One region of the Lacimicrobium alkaliphilum genome, then DNA from elsewhere that is predicted to be linked to it. Evidence: predicted binding sites of a transcription regulator. Region 1 holds the regulator's gene; each other region holds the start of a gene.
What was found. The regulator FNR, encoded in region 1, switches genes on or off when oxygen is low (the NO sensors DNR and NnrR bind a similar motif). The targets are predictions, from matches to a motif close to TTGATCTAGATCAA.
Positions count from the first base shown of each region.

Region 2: the regulator FNR is predicted to act here: its motif matches at 1,890-1,903, upstream of clpB (ATP-dependent chaperone ClpB).
Region 3: the regulator FNR is predicted to act here: its motif matches at 1,403-1,416, upstream of AT746_RS03550 (GbsR/MarR family transcriptional regulator).

Region 1 is NZ_CP013650.1:2,122,001-2,127,746, reverse strand. Features, by position in the region: gene ttcA (tRNA 2-thiocytidine(32) synthetase TtcA) at 1-463, opposite strand, end outside; gene AT746_RS09695 (DUF4112 domain-containing protein) at 558-899, opposite strand; gene uspE (universal stress protein UspE) at 911-1,843, opposite strand; gene fnr (fumarate/nitrate reduction transcriptional regulator Fnr) at 1,964-2,695, opposite strand; gene AT746_RS09680 (sulfite exporter TauE/SafE family protein) at 2,780-3,466, opposite strand; gene ccoS (cbb3-type cytochrome oxidase assembly protein CcoS) at 3,456-3,635, opposite strand; gene AT746_RS09670 (heavy metal translocating P-type ATPase) at 3,632-5,746, opposite strand, start outside.
Region 2 is NZ_CP013650.1:2,954,635-2,960,380, forward strand. Features, by position in the region: gene clpB (ATP-dependent chaperone ClpB) at 1-1,806, opposite strand, end outside; gene pgeF (peptidoglycan editing factor PgeF) at 1,969-2,700, opposite strand; gene rluD (23S rRNA pseudouridine(1911/1915/1917) synthase RluD) at 2,687-3,655, opposite strand; gene AT746_RS13405 (outer membrane protein assembly factor BamD) at 3,876-4,640, shown strand; gene AT746_RS13410 (ChrR family anti-sigma-E factor) at 4,756-5,418, opposite strand; gene AT746_RS13415 (sigma-70 family RNA polymerase sigma factor) at 5,411-5,746, opposite strand, start outside.
Region 3 is NZ_CP013650.1:748,934-754,679, forward strand. Features, by position in the region: partial or broken gene AT746_RS03545 (cytochrome ubiquinol oxidase subunit I) at 1-790, opposite strand, end outside; gene AT746_RS03550 (GbsR/MarR family transcriptional regulator) at 790-1,356, opposite strand; gene AT746_RS03555 (substrate-binding periplasmic protein) at 1,585-2,340, opposite strand; gene AT746_RS03560 (nucleoside-binding protein) at 2,362-3,153, opposite strand; gene AT746_RS03565 (pyridoxamine 5'-phosphate oxidase family protein) at 3,259-3,903, opposite strand; gene AT746_RS03570 (PLP-dependent aminotransferase family protein) at 4,004-5,455, shown strand; gene AT746_RS03575 (efflux RND transporter periplasmic adaptor subunit) at 5,533-5,746, shown strand, end outside.

The sequences.
Region 1 (5,746 bases):
CGAGCATATCGTCACGATGGTGACCAAGAGCAATCTTCGTTGCCCTGAGCTCTGTCGCCGTACGATATAAAATGCCGCGACGCAGTCTGGAGCACAACGAACAGGTGGTTTTACCTTCCGGGATCTTGTCTTTGACGATGGAGTAGGTATCTTCGGTCACTATCTTATAGTTAACGCCAAGCTGGCTCAGATATTCGGGCAGTACGTGGGCAGGAAAACCGGGCTGTTTCTGATCCAGATTGACCGCAATCAGCTCAAATTTGACCGGTGCAATGCGTTGCAGATACAACAAAATATCAAGCAGCGTGTAACTGTCTTTGCCTCCTGACAGGCAGACCATAATGCGGTCGCCATCTTCGATCATATTAAAATCTTCAATAGCCTTACCCACACCCCTGCGCAGGCGCTTTTGCAGCTTGTTAAAGCCGTATTTTTGTTTGGCTGTCAGCCCGGATAATTCCATCAGTATCTGCCCGGTAAAAATCAGGCGGCGATTATAACGAAATAAACCTGAGGGAGCTATTCGGCTGCTGGGCAATTATCTATGCGGATTGGTGCTACTGTTGTTGCCACCAGCTTTCTATCAACCGGAAGTTTGCCTGATTGGCCTTAAACAGCAGGTCGAACAGATCACCGATAACAGGCACTGAGCCTATAAGCAGATCGAGGAGAATATTGAACAGCATACGTGTCTGCATACTAAAGGGTACGCCCAATTGTCTGCCCAGCCAGAATATTCTCAGTGCAGGCAATAGCATAATTGCATCACCCAAAAAAGGTACCAGCCCAACCAGCGAGTCCAGTCCGAAGCGAATACCTAAAATTGAAAACCTGCTGTCTGTCAGCTCGGCCCAGTATTGCGCCGCTTTCAGCTCAGCAGGATATGCCTTCTGCGCCAATGACAGAGCCCTTATTTTTGCATCGGACTGATAAAGCCTTCCGGTTTCAGGGTCAATACATCGCAATCCAGTGCATCAATAACATGCTCGGCAGTGTTGCCAATCAGCGCCGCAGAAATACCATGACGGCCAACAGTGCCAAGCACCACAAGCTCAGCATCGATCTTTTTGGCAATGGAAGGGATCACGTCTTCCGGCAGACCTTCTTTGACGAAACAGTGTTCATCTGCCACGCCGTGGGTGCTGGCAAATGTCTGCATAGACTCGATATGATGCTTTTTCACCGATTCATTAAAATCGGAAGGATCAAACTCAGGGATCTCTACGGCAATATTTACCGGCGTACCGGGGTAGGAATTAACCAGATTAACCTGGCCCTTGAGGGTTCGGGCAAACGCCAGGGCTGTATGGGTCACCTGCTGGTTCAGTGACTGGTGATCCTTATCCTCTGTGCCCACATTGACCGCAGCAAGAATGTTACCTTGTTCGGGCCAGTCATGTTCTTTAACTAACAATACAGGTACAGGTGCTTTACGCATCAGATGCCAGTCAGTAGGCGTGAAAATGACCGATTTCAGGCCACCATGCTCATGAGTGCCCTTAACAACCAAATCATAATGGTTGTCGATCACCTCATAGATGATGCTCTCATAAGGGCGGTTATGCCAGACCACCTTGGCATCAATGGCGATATCCTTGTCTTTTACCTGAGCGTTGACCAGTTCCGTCAGCCATTCAGTTCTGTCATCCACCACGGCCTGGCGCATGGTTTCACGCTCATCAACCGATAACATGGTGGTCATTTCGTAGGAAAAATCATAGATAGACAGAAAGGCCGTAATACTGGCACCGGTCTTTTGTGCGATTAACAGGGCCCGATTCAGCGCTTTTTGTTTTTCCGTCGTCGGATCGATAACAACCAACAGTTTCTTGTAATTGACCATCTTCTGTCCCTTTTCAGTAAAGATGTTATAAGCCTATGTACAATCTAACTTTTTTTCCAATCTATCAGGTAAAAAACGGAGTCATTTTTGTTTCAGATCAAGGTTTAGTAACCCTGCCTGCTAATCTTTACCAGCTAATACCGGACTTTCTAATGCTTCTTTAAGTAATTCCGGCTTTAACAGCGTAATAAACTTACCATCCACCTGGATCATACCCAGCTTCTGAAAGCGGGTAAGCAGTCGACTGATGGTTTCTACTGTCAGTCCCAGATAGTTACCAATCTCAGCCCGGGTCATACTGAGCCTGAACTGAGTGGCAGAGAATCCACGCTGATGGTAGCGATTTGCCAGTTGTGTCAGGAAATAGGCCAGTCGCTGATGGGCCGTGCGTTTGTTCAGCAGTAACAACATGTCCTGATCCGACTGAATTTCGTTACTCATCATTCGCATGACCTGCTGTCTCAGTCGTGGCAGATCGCCGGACAACTGCTCAAGAGTCTGAAACGGGATCTCACACACCATTGAGGTTTCCAATGCCTGTGCGGCTGTCTTGTGAACCTTGTTGTTGATTGAATCAAAACCAATAATATCGCCGGGCAGATGGAAGGCCGTTATCTGTTCCTCTCCGTCACTGGCAAGGGCGTAGCTCTTAAACGAGCCTGAACGTACCGCAAATAAACTTCCCAGAGGATCACCGGACTGAAATAATTTGTCATTTTTCTGAAAAGGCCGTTTGCGCTGAATTATATTATCCAGTTTGTCCAGCTCACTACTGTTCAGGGTAAACGGCAGACAGAGCTGGCTGATACTACAATTCTGGCAACTGATGGCACATTCGCGATGCTGATTCATAAGGCGACTAAAGCTCTCAATAAATAAACTATTCCTGTATCAGCTTAGCATTAACTTGATACTGTTCACCAGCAGACTAAGGTCTTATCGCACGTATGTCTCAATTTGCCCCGCAAATTGGTTCAACAACATATACAGGCCAAAACCCAGCAGGCACAGGGCAATGATTTTTTTAGTCAGCCTGTGGCTCAGTAAGGGCTTAAGCTTATGGCTGACCACGCCGAGACTGATCAGCGCCGGCAGGGTGCCCAGCCCGAACAGGGCCATCACCATCGCACCGTTGAATGCGCTGCCGCTGGCCAGGCTCCAGGATAAGGTTGAATACACCAGGCCACAGGGTAGCCAGCCCCAGATAATGCCATAGGGCAGGGCTGCCAGTGGATGCTTAAAAGGCAGAAACTTTTTTGACAGCGGCACCAGCGGTTTCCAGATTTTGCCACCAAGCCTTTCAAGGATCGCCAGCCCCCTCCACCAGTCACCGATATAGAGTCCCAACGCAATAAGAAAAAGGCCACCGAACAGATTCAGTACCACCAGGCCATGACTCACCTGGTGAGAGAATATCGCCCCCAAACTGCCAGTCACTGCACCGGCGATGCTGTAACTAAAGATTCGCCCGGCATGGTAGCTCAACATGTAGGGCAGGGCAGACTTTTGTACAGGAATGGAGAAGGTCAGGGCACCAACGATACCGCCACACATGGCCACACAATGAACACTGCCGGCCATGCCAATCAGCAAGGCCGCCAGCCACAGCGACTCAGCGTTCATTTTGGTTGTTATCCTTATCGGCTTCTGGTTTGTCCTCATCAAACAGAATGCTAGTACCGTGACGTTCGAGATCTTCAAATTGGCCGGATTTAACCGCCCAGAAAAATACCACCACGGCCAGGGTGACCAGCAGGATAGCTATGGGGATCAGGATATAGAGAATGCTCACGAACGCGGCCCTTTATTTAATAATCGCACAGAGTTAGCTACCACCAGTATCGAGCTCAGGGACATGCCGATGACCCCCATCCAGGGAGTAAGATAGCCTGCCACTGCCAGGGGCAACACCGCCATATTGTAACCTAAGGCCCAGCACATATTCTGGATGATTTTGCGCCGTGTGAGTCTGGCCATAGCAAAGAGCTCCGGCAGCAGGGCCAGACTCGGTGTAACCAGAATAATATCGGCTGCATTCTTAGCCAGATCTGTGGCTCCACCAACGGCGACGGAGACATCGGCGGCAGCCATCACCGGCGTATCATTGATACCGTCTCCGATCATCATCACCGACTTACCCTGTTTCTGCAATGCCTGCAATTTCTGCAGCTTCTGCTCTGGAGAGCACTGGGCATAATACTCATCGATAGTCAGTTCATTGGCTATCCTGCGTACGTTTTCTTCGGCATCACCGCTGATAATAACCCGCTCATAAGAACTAAGCCGATTGAGCGTCTCTGTTGCATCCTCTCTGAGGCTGTCTGTCACCGTAAAGGCCGCCAGCAATTGGTTTCCGTTTTCCAGAAATACATTACAACCCTGCAGATCTTCAGGTACCTTGTTACGTATCAGTCTGGCACTCCCCAATCGGTAGCCTGTGCCGTTAACCGTTGCGCACAGGCCGTATCCCGGCCTGACTTCCACATCACTGACCTGTTCCGTTGTCGGGGCATCAAATGCCCGGGCGATAGGATGCTCAGAATGTTGCTCTATTGCACAGACAACAGACAGAATATGTTGTTGTGGGTGAGCAGATAAATTGTGCACAGCACTGAGACTAAAACGGCCCTGGGTGAGGGTGCCTGTTTTATCAAAAGCCAGCACCTTGATATTGGTGATGGTCTCAAGCAGATCCGCCCGCTTTAACAATAATCCGTGCCGGTTCAGACTGGCCATGGCACAGGTCAGGGCAGATGGGGTAGCGAGCCCAAGAGCGCATGGACAGGTCGCCACTAACACAGCGGCTGTAATCCAGAATGCATCAGGATTTCCGACCCAGGTCCAGAAGCCCCAGGTGAGGGCGGCTATTAACAGCACCGCCATCACAAAATAGCGCGCTACTTTGTCGGCCAGCTGCGAAATGGCTGGTTTACTCAGCAGCGCCTGATCCTGCAAGCGCAGGATCTGATTCACCAGTGCTTCTTTAAGGGGCCGGGACACCTCCAGTGTCAGGCTGCTGTGCTGATTAATGGTGCCGCCATAGACTTTATCCCCGGCTTGTTTGACCACAGGTGAAAACTCTCCCGTTAACATGGACTCATCCACGTAGCTTTTACCCTGAGTGACAACACCATCCACAGGAATGGTTTCACCACTTCGCACCAGCACCACCTGGCCGGCCTTGAGGATCTTGGCCAGACAATCAGTTGTCTTTCCCTCGCTCAGTAAGCGCGCGGTAACCGGAACATACTGGCTCATATTGGCGGAGATTAACGCCGCCTGGTGACGGGATCGGTGCTCAAGATAACGGCTGATCAATAACAAGAAGATAAACATGCACACCGATTCAAAGAACACTTCCCCCTGTTCCAGTACAGTGGCTTTGGCACTGGCAATAAACAGCGCCCAGATAGCAATGGAGATGGGCACATCCATATTTACCGTAGCGGCTTTCAGGGCTCTTATTGCGCCTCTGTAGAAGCCGGCACCGGAAATCAACACCACCGGAAGGGTCAGCAGCAGGCTGACCCAGTGCAGGAACTGACGAATATCGTCATCAAGATTACCAAACAGCCCAAAATACAAGGCAAAGGCAATCATCATAACCTGCATGGTCATTATCCCGGCCAGGCCCATTCGCTTGAGGAATGACTGACTGGTACGTTTAAATTGCTCTTCATGTTGCTGTGGCTGAAAGGGCAGGGCGTGATACCCGATTTTCTCAATCGCAGCAAGAATATCGCTTAAGTTAATCCTGGCCGGATCCCAGCGCACAAGGGCCCGTCTGGCACTGGCATTGACGCCCACCTGAGCGACTCCGGCTAACACACTTAGCTTCTTTTCAATCAGCCAGGCGCAAGCCGCACAACTTATTCCCTCGATACTAAGCTGGATGACACTGAG
Region 2 (5,746 bases), 830 kb from region 1:
CAGGAAGGAGCCAATTGGCCTGTTAGGATCGGCAAGGCCGGCTCTGGAGCGACGTATAGCATTAGCAACCGAGGTCACCGCCTCAGACTGACCTATGACGCGGTCATGCAGCGCGTCCTCCATTCGCAGCAGTTTATCCCGCTCACCTTCAAGCATTTTCGCTACCGGGATCCCGGTCCAGCGCGACAGCACATCGGCAATTTCGGTCTCGGTAACTTTATTTTTAAGCAGGGTTGTTTCCTGGCCCTGGGCTTCGTCGGCCAGCTCTAAGCGCCGTTCCAGCTCAGGAATACGTCCATATTGCAATTCAGACATACGACTGAGATCACTGGCACGGCGGGCGATTTCCAGATCCAGTTTGGCCTGCTCTAACTCAGATTTAATATGCTGAGTGCCCTGCATGGCAGATTTCTCGGTATTCCAGATTTTTTCCAGTTGTTTGAACTTCTGCTCCAGTTGTTCTCTTTCCTGCTCAATCAGCTCCAGACGCTTATGACTGGCGTCGTCGGTTTCCTTGCTCAGAGCCTGCTCTTCGAGTTTAAGCTGAATGATACGGCGCTCCAGGCGATCCATTTCTTCCGGCTTGGAGTCGATTTGCAGACGAATACTGGAAGCGGCTTCATCAATCAGGTCGATGGCTTTGTCCGGCAATTGTCGGTCACTGATATAGCGATGAGAAAGTGCGGCAGCCGCCACTATCGCAGGGTCAGTGATATTTACTGCATGGTGTAATTCATAGCGCTCTTTAAGACCACGCAGGATAGCGATGGTATCCTCCACATTCGGCTGATCCACCAGTACCTTCTGGAACCTTCGCTCCAGCGCGGCGTCTTTTTCAATATACTGGCGGTATTCATCTAATGTGGTGGCACCAACACAATGAAGCTCTCCACGGGACAAGGCTGGTTTAAGCATATTGCCGGCATCCATGGCACCTTCACCCTTACCGGCACCCACCATGGTATGTAATTCATCGATAAACAGAATTACCCGCCCCTCTTCTTTGGACAGTTCATTCAATACCGCTTTGAGGCGTTCTTCAAATTCACCGCGGTATTTAGCACCCGCAACCAGCGCGCCCATATCCAGGCTCAGAACCTTTTTGTCTTTTAAACCCTCTGGCACCTCACCGTTGACAATGCGCTGGGCCAACCCTTCAACTATAGCGGTTTTACCCACCCCGGGCTCACCAATCAGCACCGGGTTGTTCTTGGTGCGACGCTGCAATACCTGAATGGTACGGCGAATCTCATCATCCCGGCCAATCACCGGATCCAGCTTGCCCTGCTCTGCACGCTCGGTCAGATCGGTGGTAAATTTTTCCAATGCCTGGCGTACATCTTCGGCATTAGGATCGGTCACTTTCTGGCCGCCACGAAGCTTTTCAATTGCCTTTTCAACTTTTTGCTCAGTGAGCCCAAGCTGACGCAGCGTTTCGCCAAGCTTGCCCTTGTCCTGCATCGCCGCCAATACAAAGATCTCTGAGGTGATGTAATCGTCCTTTCTTTTCTGGGCGATTTTATCGCAAAGATTGAGCAATACAGCAGTATCTTTACCCAACTGCACGTCGCCGCCGACGCCCTGCACCTGCGGCAAACGCTCGATCAGCTCTGATAAGGCGGAGCGAAGAGAGTTACTGTTAACACCGGTCTGCTCCATCAACGGCTTAACCGAGCCCCCTTCCTGATTCAGCAGTGCCATCATCAGGTGAGCCGGCTCGATATATTGATGGTCCCTGCCCAGCGCAAGAGACTGGGCGTCGGATATGGCAAGCTGGAACTTGCTGGTCATTTTATCTAAACGCATGATTTGTACCTGTATAAAAAGCTAAGTTGCTTTATTTATGGGTACAGACGTCACATGAATCAAGTTTGGGAGGTGATTAAAACTTGCGCAGGATCAAAAAACAGCCTGATTGTTTTAAACTGCCACATGGAGCACCAAATGGTTAAATCAGGTTGTGAACAGCTAATTTGCTATGCAAATAACACTGGCCATTCTGCCGGTCTGGCCGTCCCGGCGGTAAGAGAAGAAGTGGTCGGCCTGACTAAAAGTACAATAATTCCCGCTGTAAATATCTTTGACACCCAGCTGTTGAAGTTGACCGGATGCCAGCGCGTAAATATTAGCCAGATACTTGCCCGCTTGTTTGCCCCGGTTAAAAGCGCCCTGCTGAGAGGGGAAATGCTCCAATACTTCTTGCCCGACTTCAAAAGCCTGCGGACCAATTGCCGGACCTAACCAGGCCAGATAATTTGCTGGGATATCGGGTAATGTGTCCAGAGTGTTAGCGATAACGCCTGCCGCCAGCCCGCGCCAGCCACAATGTACCGCAGCAACGGCTTTGGCCTGTTTATGACACAGCAGCAGTGGTAAACAATCTGCGGTCATAACGGCACAGGCTACCTGCTTGTGGGTGGTAACACTGGCGTCGGCCTGCTGATCCTGGCCACTATTTTTATCCAGCTCTATCACCCTGGCGCCATGTACCTGATTCAGCCAGACGATCTGTTCAGCGTGGGGTAAAAGGCTGCGATTTTGCAATACCGATTCAGCATCATCACCTACATGTAAGCCGAGGTTAAAACTGGTGTATGGCCCCTGACTGACTCCACCACTGCGGGTGGTGCTGTAGGCTTTAACATTCGCAGGTGCAGGCCACTGTGGAGTGATAAGCGGCAGCGGATCAATCCTGTTCATGTTCCCGGGTATCTTTTGCCAATATCGCCAACAAGGATTGCATGTCTTGTGGCAACGGCGCCTGCCAGCTCAGCCATTCACCGGTGACCGGATGAGCCAGTTCCAGCTGCGCTGCATGCAATGCCTGGCGTCTGAAATCACGCAAAAACTGACGCAATGTTTCGCTGGCCGATTTTGGGGGCCTGGGGCGACCACCATACAAAGGATCCCCCACAATAGGATGATGCAAATGCGCCATATGCACCCTAATCTGATGGGTGCGTCCGGTTTCGAGTTTCAGACGCAGATGGGTGTGGGCACGAAATTTCTGCTTAACCCGGTAATGGGTAACCGCGGGTTTGCCCATGGCTCTTACCGCCATACTGGTGCGCTTGGTATCATGCCGGCCTATAGGCTCATCAATGATGCCTCCGGCAACCATAGTACCATTAACCACAGCCTCATATTCGCGACTGATTTCCCGGGCCTGCAATTGTGTTACCAGATGGGTTTGTGCCGGTACGGTTTTGGCCACCACCATCAGCCCGGTGGTGTCTTTGTCCAGACGGTGGACTATTCCGGCTCTTGGTACGGCACCAATATCCGGAACATGATTCAGCAACGCATTGAGTAATGTGCCGTGTTGATTACCTGCCCCGGGGTGCACTACCAGATTGGCGGGCTTATTAATCACCAGAATATGCTCATCCTCAAACTGGATATCCAGTTCAATATCTTCAGCCTGGTGCTGCTGTTGCTCCTGCAATTGCGCCTGAATATGCACAGCTTCACCACCCAGTAACTTCTCTCTGGGTTTATCCACCACGACGTCGTTCACTCGCACGCAGCCCGCAAGTATCCATTCTTTGATTCTGGAGCGCGAATAGTCGGGGAACACCTCAGCAAGCACCTGATCCAGTCTTTTGCCAATCAGGTTGTCGGGAACGACTGCTTGTAATTCTATGGTTTGTTGCATCAAAAGACTCAGGGGTATAAAAAAGGCCGCTATCATATCATCTTTCGGCTTGTCAGTGACAATCAGGTCTGATGCCTTTTTAGGTAACGGGTATTAGTGCATCGCTACCCACACTCAGGTAGAATATTGATAAACACTGGCACTTTTAAGACGAATTGCTGTCTATGCTGGCGAACTCAATACAACCGATAACATCGCATCAAGTGAATATAAGAGAAATATGAATAACAGAGTTGTTTCCATTGCCATATTACTATCCGCGGGCCTGTTGCTCTCGGCCTGCTCCAGTTCACCGGAAGATAAAGATATCGCCCTTGCCAACCAGGGGCCCAATGCGCTTTATGAAAAAGCCAAACAGAATATGGAAACCGGTAATTTTAATGCCGCAGCGGAAACGCTGAGTGCACTGGACTCCAGGTATCCCTTCGGACCTTTGTCCCATCAGGTGCAGCTGGATTTAATCTATTCTTATTATAAAATCAGGGATACCGACCAGGCGCTGGCCAATATAGACCGTTTTTTGCGCCTCAACCCCAACCATTCCGATGTTGACTACGCACAGTATATGCGCGGGTTGGTTAACATGGATGCCGGGCGCAATGTGTTTCAGGACTTTGTTGGTATTGATCGCGCCGATCGTGACCCCACCAAAGCCAGAGAAGCCTTTGATGATTTTCGCCGCCTGATTGAAAAGTACCCCGACAGTAAATATGCCGCCGATGCGCAAAAGCGTATGCTGTTTATAAAAGATCGTCTGGCCCGCTATGAGCTGGCCATCGCCAGTTATTATATGAAGCGGCAGGCGTATGTTGCTGCAGCAAACAGGGGTAAATATGTGCTGGAAAACTACCCTGATTCCCCCCATTTACAAAGGGCACTGGAGATCATGGTGGAATGCTATGAGCAGCTCAACCTGCCGGAGCTGAAAGATAATGCGCTTAAAACGCTGCGACTAAACTTCCCCGACAGCAGCTACACCAGCTAAAAGCAAACAAGATTCCGGCCTCAGAGCCAGAATGACGGGAAAATACAGAAAAACGCGCCATCAGCGCGTTTTTTGTTTTTAATACTAATAATATCCATCCATCTGACTGATATTATTATTTAAAAAATAACTGACTAAAGGGATTAAGCAGCCTGGCAAGGCCTGACGTGAAATGCAGGGGCTTATCCAGAATACTGAATACCAGACATCCTTCATCAGCATCGGTATGGGGAGTGTGAATATGCTGGCCATCCCGGGCAATAAAATCTCCGGTGTCATAATCATGTACACCGTCTGAAAATTCACCATCCAGTACCAGAGTCAGTTCAGAGCCCCTGTGCGTATGCTCCGGCACCGAGCCCCCTTTTTCCATATAAATAAAATCGGCTCTGCCATCAATACCCAGATCCACTTTTGCCTGCCAGAGTTTTCCCGCCATATGAGACCAGCCGTTAATCTTGCTGGCATAGCGCTGCAAACTTCTTGGCAAGGTAAACTCTTTACCGTCAAGCTCAAGCTTTTGAGACTGGACTGGCACTTCGATTGCTGAAGCGGCTGGCATTTGCAATATGTTAGCCAGCATGGAATCGAAAGCCGGATCTGCGGGCGCTTTCTCAGCCATGGCCTCACGGGCCAGTTCAGCCTCAACCGACACCAGCTTTTGCTTGCAACAACGACACATGTCAATGTGAGCCGAAATTATCAGAGCTACACCAGGATCACACTGCCCTTGGGCAAACTCAGATAACTGTTGTGAATTGGGGTGTAATTTAATCATCTTGTTCTAACATCTCTCTTAATCGTTGCAATGCCAACCGGGTCCGGGACTTGACCGTACCCAATGGAATACCCAACTCATCTGCCACTTCCTGCTGAGATTTCCCTTCAATATAAATCGCTTCAATAACGGTTTTCTGTTTATGCGGCAGTTCTATAAACAATTGCCCCACCTGCTCCAGTGTCACCTGATGATCCAGGCTCACTTCAGCAGCCGACGCAGTCTGTTCGCACAGCACCGGCCACATATCTTCGGAACAGATATCTTCCTTTCGGTTCTTCTGCTTGCGCAGCATGTCATAACGGATGTTGCGGGCAATGGTAAAGAT
Region 3 (5,746 bases), 1.4 Mb from region 1:
CGCCGCGCTCAGTTTCCCACACCCCTTCCATGGCCGCGACTTTTTGTGGCTGATGCTCAAGGGTATTGAGACCATGCAGGTCACCGACAAAAATCTGTAACGGGGTCACCAGTGCCGCGGCATAAAGCGCTGACTTCAGAGCAATCCGCGGTGCTTTTTTGCTATCACCTCGTAGCAGGCGATAGGCTGACAGCCCCGCCACCAGAAAGCTCGCAGTAAGCATAGAGGCCAGCAGCATATGCACAAGGCGATAAGGAAACGAGGGGTTAAAGATCACCGCCCACCAGTCAGTAACATGGGCCACACCATCGCGCATCTCGAAACCGGCCGGAGTCTGCATCCAGGAATTCAGCGCCAGGATCCAAAAGGCAGAAAGAGAGGTACCCACAGCCACCATCAGTGTGGCCAGAGTGTGTACCCAGTTAGGTACCCGCCCCTGGCCGAACAGCATAATGCCGAGAAAGGTTGCTTCGAGAAAAAAGGCGGTCAGCACTTCGTAGCCAAGCAGCGGCCCGGCGATATTACCGACTTTCTCCATATAGCCCGGCCAGTTGGTACCAAACTGAAATGACATGGTAATACCGGAAACGACCCCCAGTGCGAAGCTCAACGCGAATATTTTGACCCAGAAGCGATACACCCGCATCCACACCGGGTCGCCGGAGAGATCGAAGCGTATTTTGAAATAGGCCAGAAACCAGCACAGAGCAATAGTGATAGTGGGAAACAAAATATGGAAACTGATGGTCGTGGCAAATTGCAGTCTTGACAGTAATAGTACGTCTTCCATCAGCGCTCTCCTTCTGAACCAGCATCCCTGGTGATAAATTTATCTTTCATATCCAGCACTTTGCCGACCCCGGAGCTGAGTTTGAGCAGGGTATTGAGATTATCCGGGCTGAGGCGTTGCAGTTCATTGCTCCACTTAGTTAATGACTCCAGCAGATCATGAATCTCCTGCAAACGCTGGCGGGCATGTTCAGAATCCTTCTGCTCGGTGCCGTCGAGTAAAATAGTGCGCAGCAGCGAAAGGGTTGGGTCAATCTCCCGCTTACGTCGCTCTTCTATCACTTTTTTAGCCATATCCCAGATGCTGCCCAGGGCCTTAAAATACTCTTTGCGATCACCAGGCTGATGGCTGACCTTCACCAGTTGCCAGGATTGCAGTTCCTTAAGGCCCATACTCACGTTGCCACGGGAAATGGACAAGGATTCGGCAATATCATTGGCACTTAAGGGCTGCTCGCTAACTACCAGCAGCGCATACATCTGTCCCACGGTACGGTTAAAGCCCCAGCGACTGCCCATTTCACCGAAGTGCATAACAAAAGAAGAGAGGGAGGGAGAGAGTGTCATAGTGATATTCAAAAGTTTCAGTAATTTCTGAAATTATAAATATTATTTGATCCAGCGCAAGGAATTTTATCGGAGCAGGGGTTTTTAGTCGCACTTCGGCATGGCTCTGTACCAGGAACCACACGAAAGAGATTCTCATCGCAGAGACACTGGAATTGGTGTAATCACTCCCAGCGCTTCTGCGAGAGATGGGTAAAGGTCCGTAGTTTGGTGCTATAACAACTGGTATTAATCGACGGCCAGGCCATAATCCTGTTTCAGCTTGTCGATCAGATCACGGTTTTCGCTCAGGAAACGGTTAAATTGTTGAATAACCTCGCCATGTTTGAGGGTAGAAAGGTGATAGTTGTCTTTGGTAAAGGGCAGGCTGTCATCGAAAACCAGCGCATTTTTATCCTCAATAGTGGTCTGAAGCTGATACCTGGCCACATCAATATTTAGGTAGGCGCCATCAATACGGCTGTTTATAGCCATTTTCAGCAGACGTTCAAAATCAGAGCTTTCCTGGACGCGTATGGTTCCTGCTTCGATTTGCTGCATATAAGTCCAGGGTGTAAAACCGCGGATAGTGCCGAGGGTTTTAAGATGCTCTTCACCCTTGCCCTTTTTAGCCGGTAGCACCATCACCCCGTCGATATAGGCCACCACTGGCTCACTATAGATAACATTTTTGCCCTGTTTGATATCGGCCTGCCAATAACGGTTATCGGGGTATTTAAAATCAAACTTTCCACGGTTGAGAAATTCATCATGCAGCCGGGCAACGGGGCGTGCTTCATAGCTGAACTTATGCTTATATTCTTTGGCAAAGGCATCCAGAACGGCGCGGGCAAAACCTTCATATTCGCCACCTTTATCGCTGAAGTGAGGGTAATAGTGCAGATTTTCGACACCGACCACAAAATCATCAGCCAGGCTTTTTGGTAAACAGCCAAGGCCAATAACTAAGACGATTATGGGCAGAAGTTTGTTACAGAGCGACATGCTGTGTACTCCTGTATATTGTTAAAGTCGGGCCACAACTAACAGCTGTATAGCTTTTTCATCGGTACCGGCATCGCCAAGTTTGTTTTGCCAGTATTGTAGTTCAACACCAGCGAACAGCCGTCCTTTGACATCAAACAGGGCTTTGCCCATATCCCATCTTATTTGCGGCTGGGCCAGAATCCAGTGGGATACCTCAGCGCCAAACTCATTGTCCCGGGAGGCGATATATTCCATATGCCCTTCGATGGAAAAGTCCTGTTCACCGATTGAAAAGGGGTAAGCCCAGTTGAGATCCAGCATCCAGCTATTGCTCTCGGCCGGAGCGCCTCCCTGTACGATGCCTGCACTGTCATCAATATAGGCAGTTAAGTCAGAATTAAAAAAAGCAAATCCGGGCAGATCCCAGGACAGACGTATACCGGGTAGGTACTTGGTGACCTTGGCATCGGCTGCCCAGTTAAAACCCATTAACAGGCCAATATCTTTAACCGGACCGGCTCCCACCGACTTCTTGGTTATTTTGCCAAGGCTAAAATTGCTGTACCACTCGCCATACCAGTCCTGATCATTAAAGCCGTCAGCATTATCGTCGTCCAGATGATCCATAAAGAAGAAGTTGTCGCCATACGCCCAGCCGCTGGCGTGCTGGAAGGTGATGATATTGGTGTCGGCGTCGCCGCCCCCGGCAAATCCGGGCGCATCCAGCTTGCCTTTCTGATACTGAATTTCGGTAATACTCCAGTCTGCGGCTGCAAGGGAGTGACTAAGAATAAGTAACACAAAAAACAATAGGGCAGATAAACATCGCACAGCCTCACTCCCGGCGTTTATTTCTGAGTATAGATTTTAACTATAGAAGGGTTTTGCCGGATGTCTGCTTTTTATGTTTCTGTTCGATGGGTGCTTTTTTACGGGTTAGCGTGAATCGGGAGCAACGGGTTCAATCCATTCGCTACCCCTCAGCCTCGGGTCCGCCTGCGCCTTGCCCCAGGTTCGCTCCAAAGGCAGCACTCCGGCCCAGACAGGCCAGTTATAATCGGCTTCATCATCTATGGGCGGCTCGTCGCGCATTTTAACTGAGGCCTCACTGATCGGGACCCAGGCGATGGCAGTCAGCATCAGCTCCTGCTCAGTAACCGGCCGTAATTGTGACCAGCGTCCCGGTGAGACTTTATCCACAAAGCGCTCAAGCTGGTATAGCTTTTCTTCCCGATCGCTCACCAGTTCAGGAGTGCCGAACAGTGTGACAGACTGATAGTTTACCGAATGATGGAATGCCGAACGGGCCAGCACCAGGCCATTTAGCTGACAGATATTGATACATACCGCTCTGCCATCACTGACATTGCGGGCTTTAGCATGGCCATGCCAGTAGAGTCTGTCGCCATCGCGCCAGTGACAGGTCGGGGTGACAACAGGCTGACCATGGATACTCTGACTGACATGGCAAAGCAAACTGGCATCAATAATCTGCCTGACCCGCTGTGGCTCGTAACAGGCTCTTTTTCTGCCCCGTTTGACCTGTGTTTTTGCTGAGGGTGCGTCTGAACTATGACTCATGGCTGTGCTTCCTGATGATTAAATGATATGGCGTTCTGGGCAATCTACCTGAACTGGTTATAATAAAAATATCCAGATTTGTAATTTTTTAAGATACCAGATGAGTGCAGCCGCCAGTCTTAGCCTGAGCCTTGAACCTGATGCTTCCCAGCCCCGTTATCGTCAGATTGAATTACAGTTGCGTCACTTAATCGACCATGGGCGGCTGAAAGCAGGCGATAAACTGCCCTCATCCCGTGAGTTGGCGCAAAGCCTTGGTGTGTCCAGAACCAGCACATTGAACGCATACAATCAGTTGATTGCCGAGGGGTTTGTGATCAGTAAAGCCAGAAAAGGCCTGTTTGTTGCTCAGAATTCCCCTGTTTCGCAGCCACAATGCCTTGCTGCCCATCTGGTTCAGCCTGCAACAGCCTCTTCACAGCAAAGCAGCATTGATAGTTTTGACTCTGGCGCCGATGTCAGTCGGTTTCCCCATCGGCAGTGGGCCAATTGTATGAAACGCGGCTGGCTCAAACCTGATGCGGATTTGTTAAATGGCAGCTATACCAGCGGTTTACCGGTACTAAGACAACAGGTAGTAGAGTATCTGCGCCAGCTCAGGGGCCTGGATTGCTACCCGCAGCAGATAGTGATTACCGCCGGTAACCGTGACGCCTTAACGATTCTGAGTCAGGCCTTGTGTACCACTGCAGGCAATATCTGGCTGGAAAATCCCTGTTACCGGCCCATGCAGGGTTTGCTGTCTATGTTGCACCGTCCACCGCTGCCCCTGAGCATAGATGAACAGGGGGCACAACTGCCGCAAACAGACGCTTGCAGTGGTATGGTTATTCTGACCCCCAATCGTCAGTACCCTCTGGGTATGGTGATGAGCCCCCAGAGGCGGGCCCAATGGCTGAGCTGGCAACAACAGTGCCTGGCGGCCGGCCATTCACTGTGGCTGGTTGAAGATGATTATGACAATGAGTTTATTTATCAGGGCCGCAGCCATGTGCCACTGATGCAACTGGATCGGCAGCAGGGGACATTTTTCCTTGGCAGCTTTTCCAAGGTGTTGTTCCGTGGTCTGCGGCTGGGCTTTATTGTGGCGCCGGCTGAGCAGGCTGCGCGACTCCGGCAGGCTCAGAATGTATTGAGCAATTCAGCGGCGCTCACCAGTCAGCCGGCACTGGCGGAATTTATCCAAAGTGGTGAGTTTGCACGCCATCTGCGGCGTATGCGCCGTCACTATCTGGGCAACAGAAACCTGTTACTTGAGGCACTTGAACCGCTGTCGCCCTGGCTGGACTGGCAAAAAACTCAGGGTGGCATGCATTTACTGGCAATGCTTAAACCACAGTGGCAGTACACAGATCGTATTGAGTATGTTGATCAGCGCATAGCTCAACTGGCACTGAAGAAGGGACTGAAACTCAACACCTTGTCTGAGCATTACTTCACCCCGCCAGTGTCCCAGGGATTTATTCTGGGGTTTAGCCAGCTACAAGAGGACAAACTGCAGGATCAAATCCGGATATTAGCGGATGCCTTACAGCAGATATTGAACTACTGATCTGCCTGCGCTTCTATACCGTAACGTGATTAAATAGTTATGTCAGGAAATCAGAACTATCGGTAGCAGGGATATTTATGAACAATTCAGTCCTCAACAACTCCAGGCCGTGGCTCGCTGCGGCCTTATGTTATCTGTGCAGTCTGTTCGTGGACGCACAGGAGTTAGTGGAAGTAGAAGGCACCAAAGTGACACAGCAGGCAATCAAACAGCAGGTGCCCCTCAGTGGCACACTGGTGTCACTGAAGATGGGCTGGTTGTCTGCGCAGGTTGACGGACTGGTGACCGGGA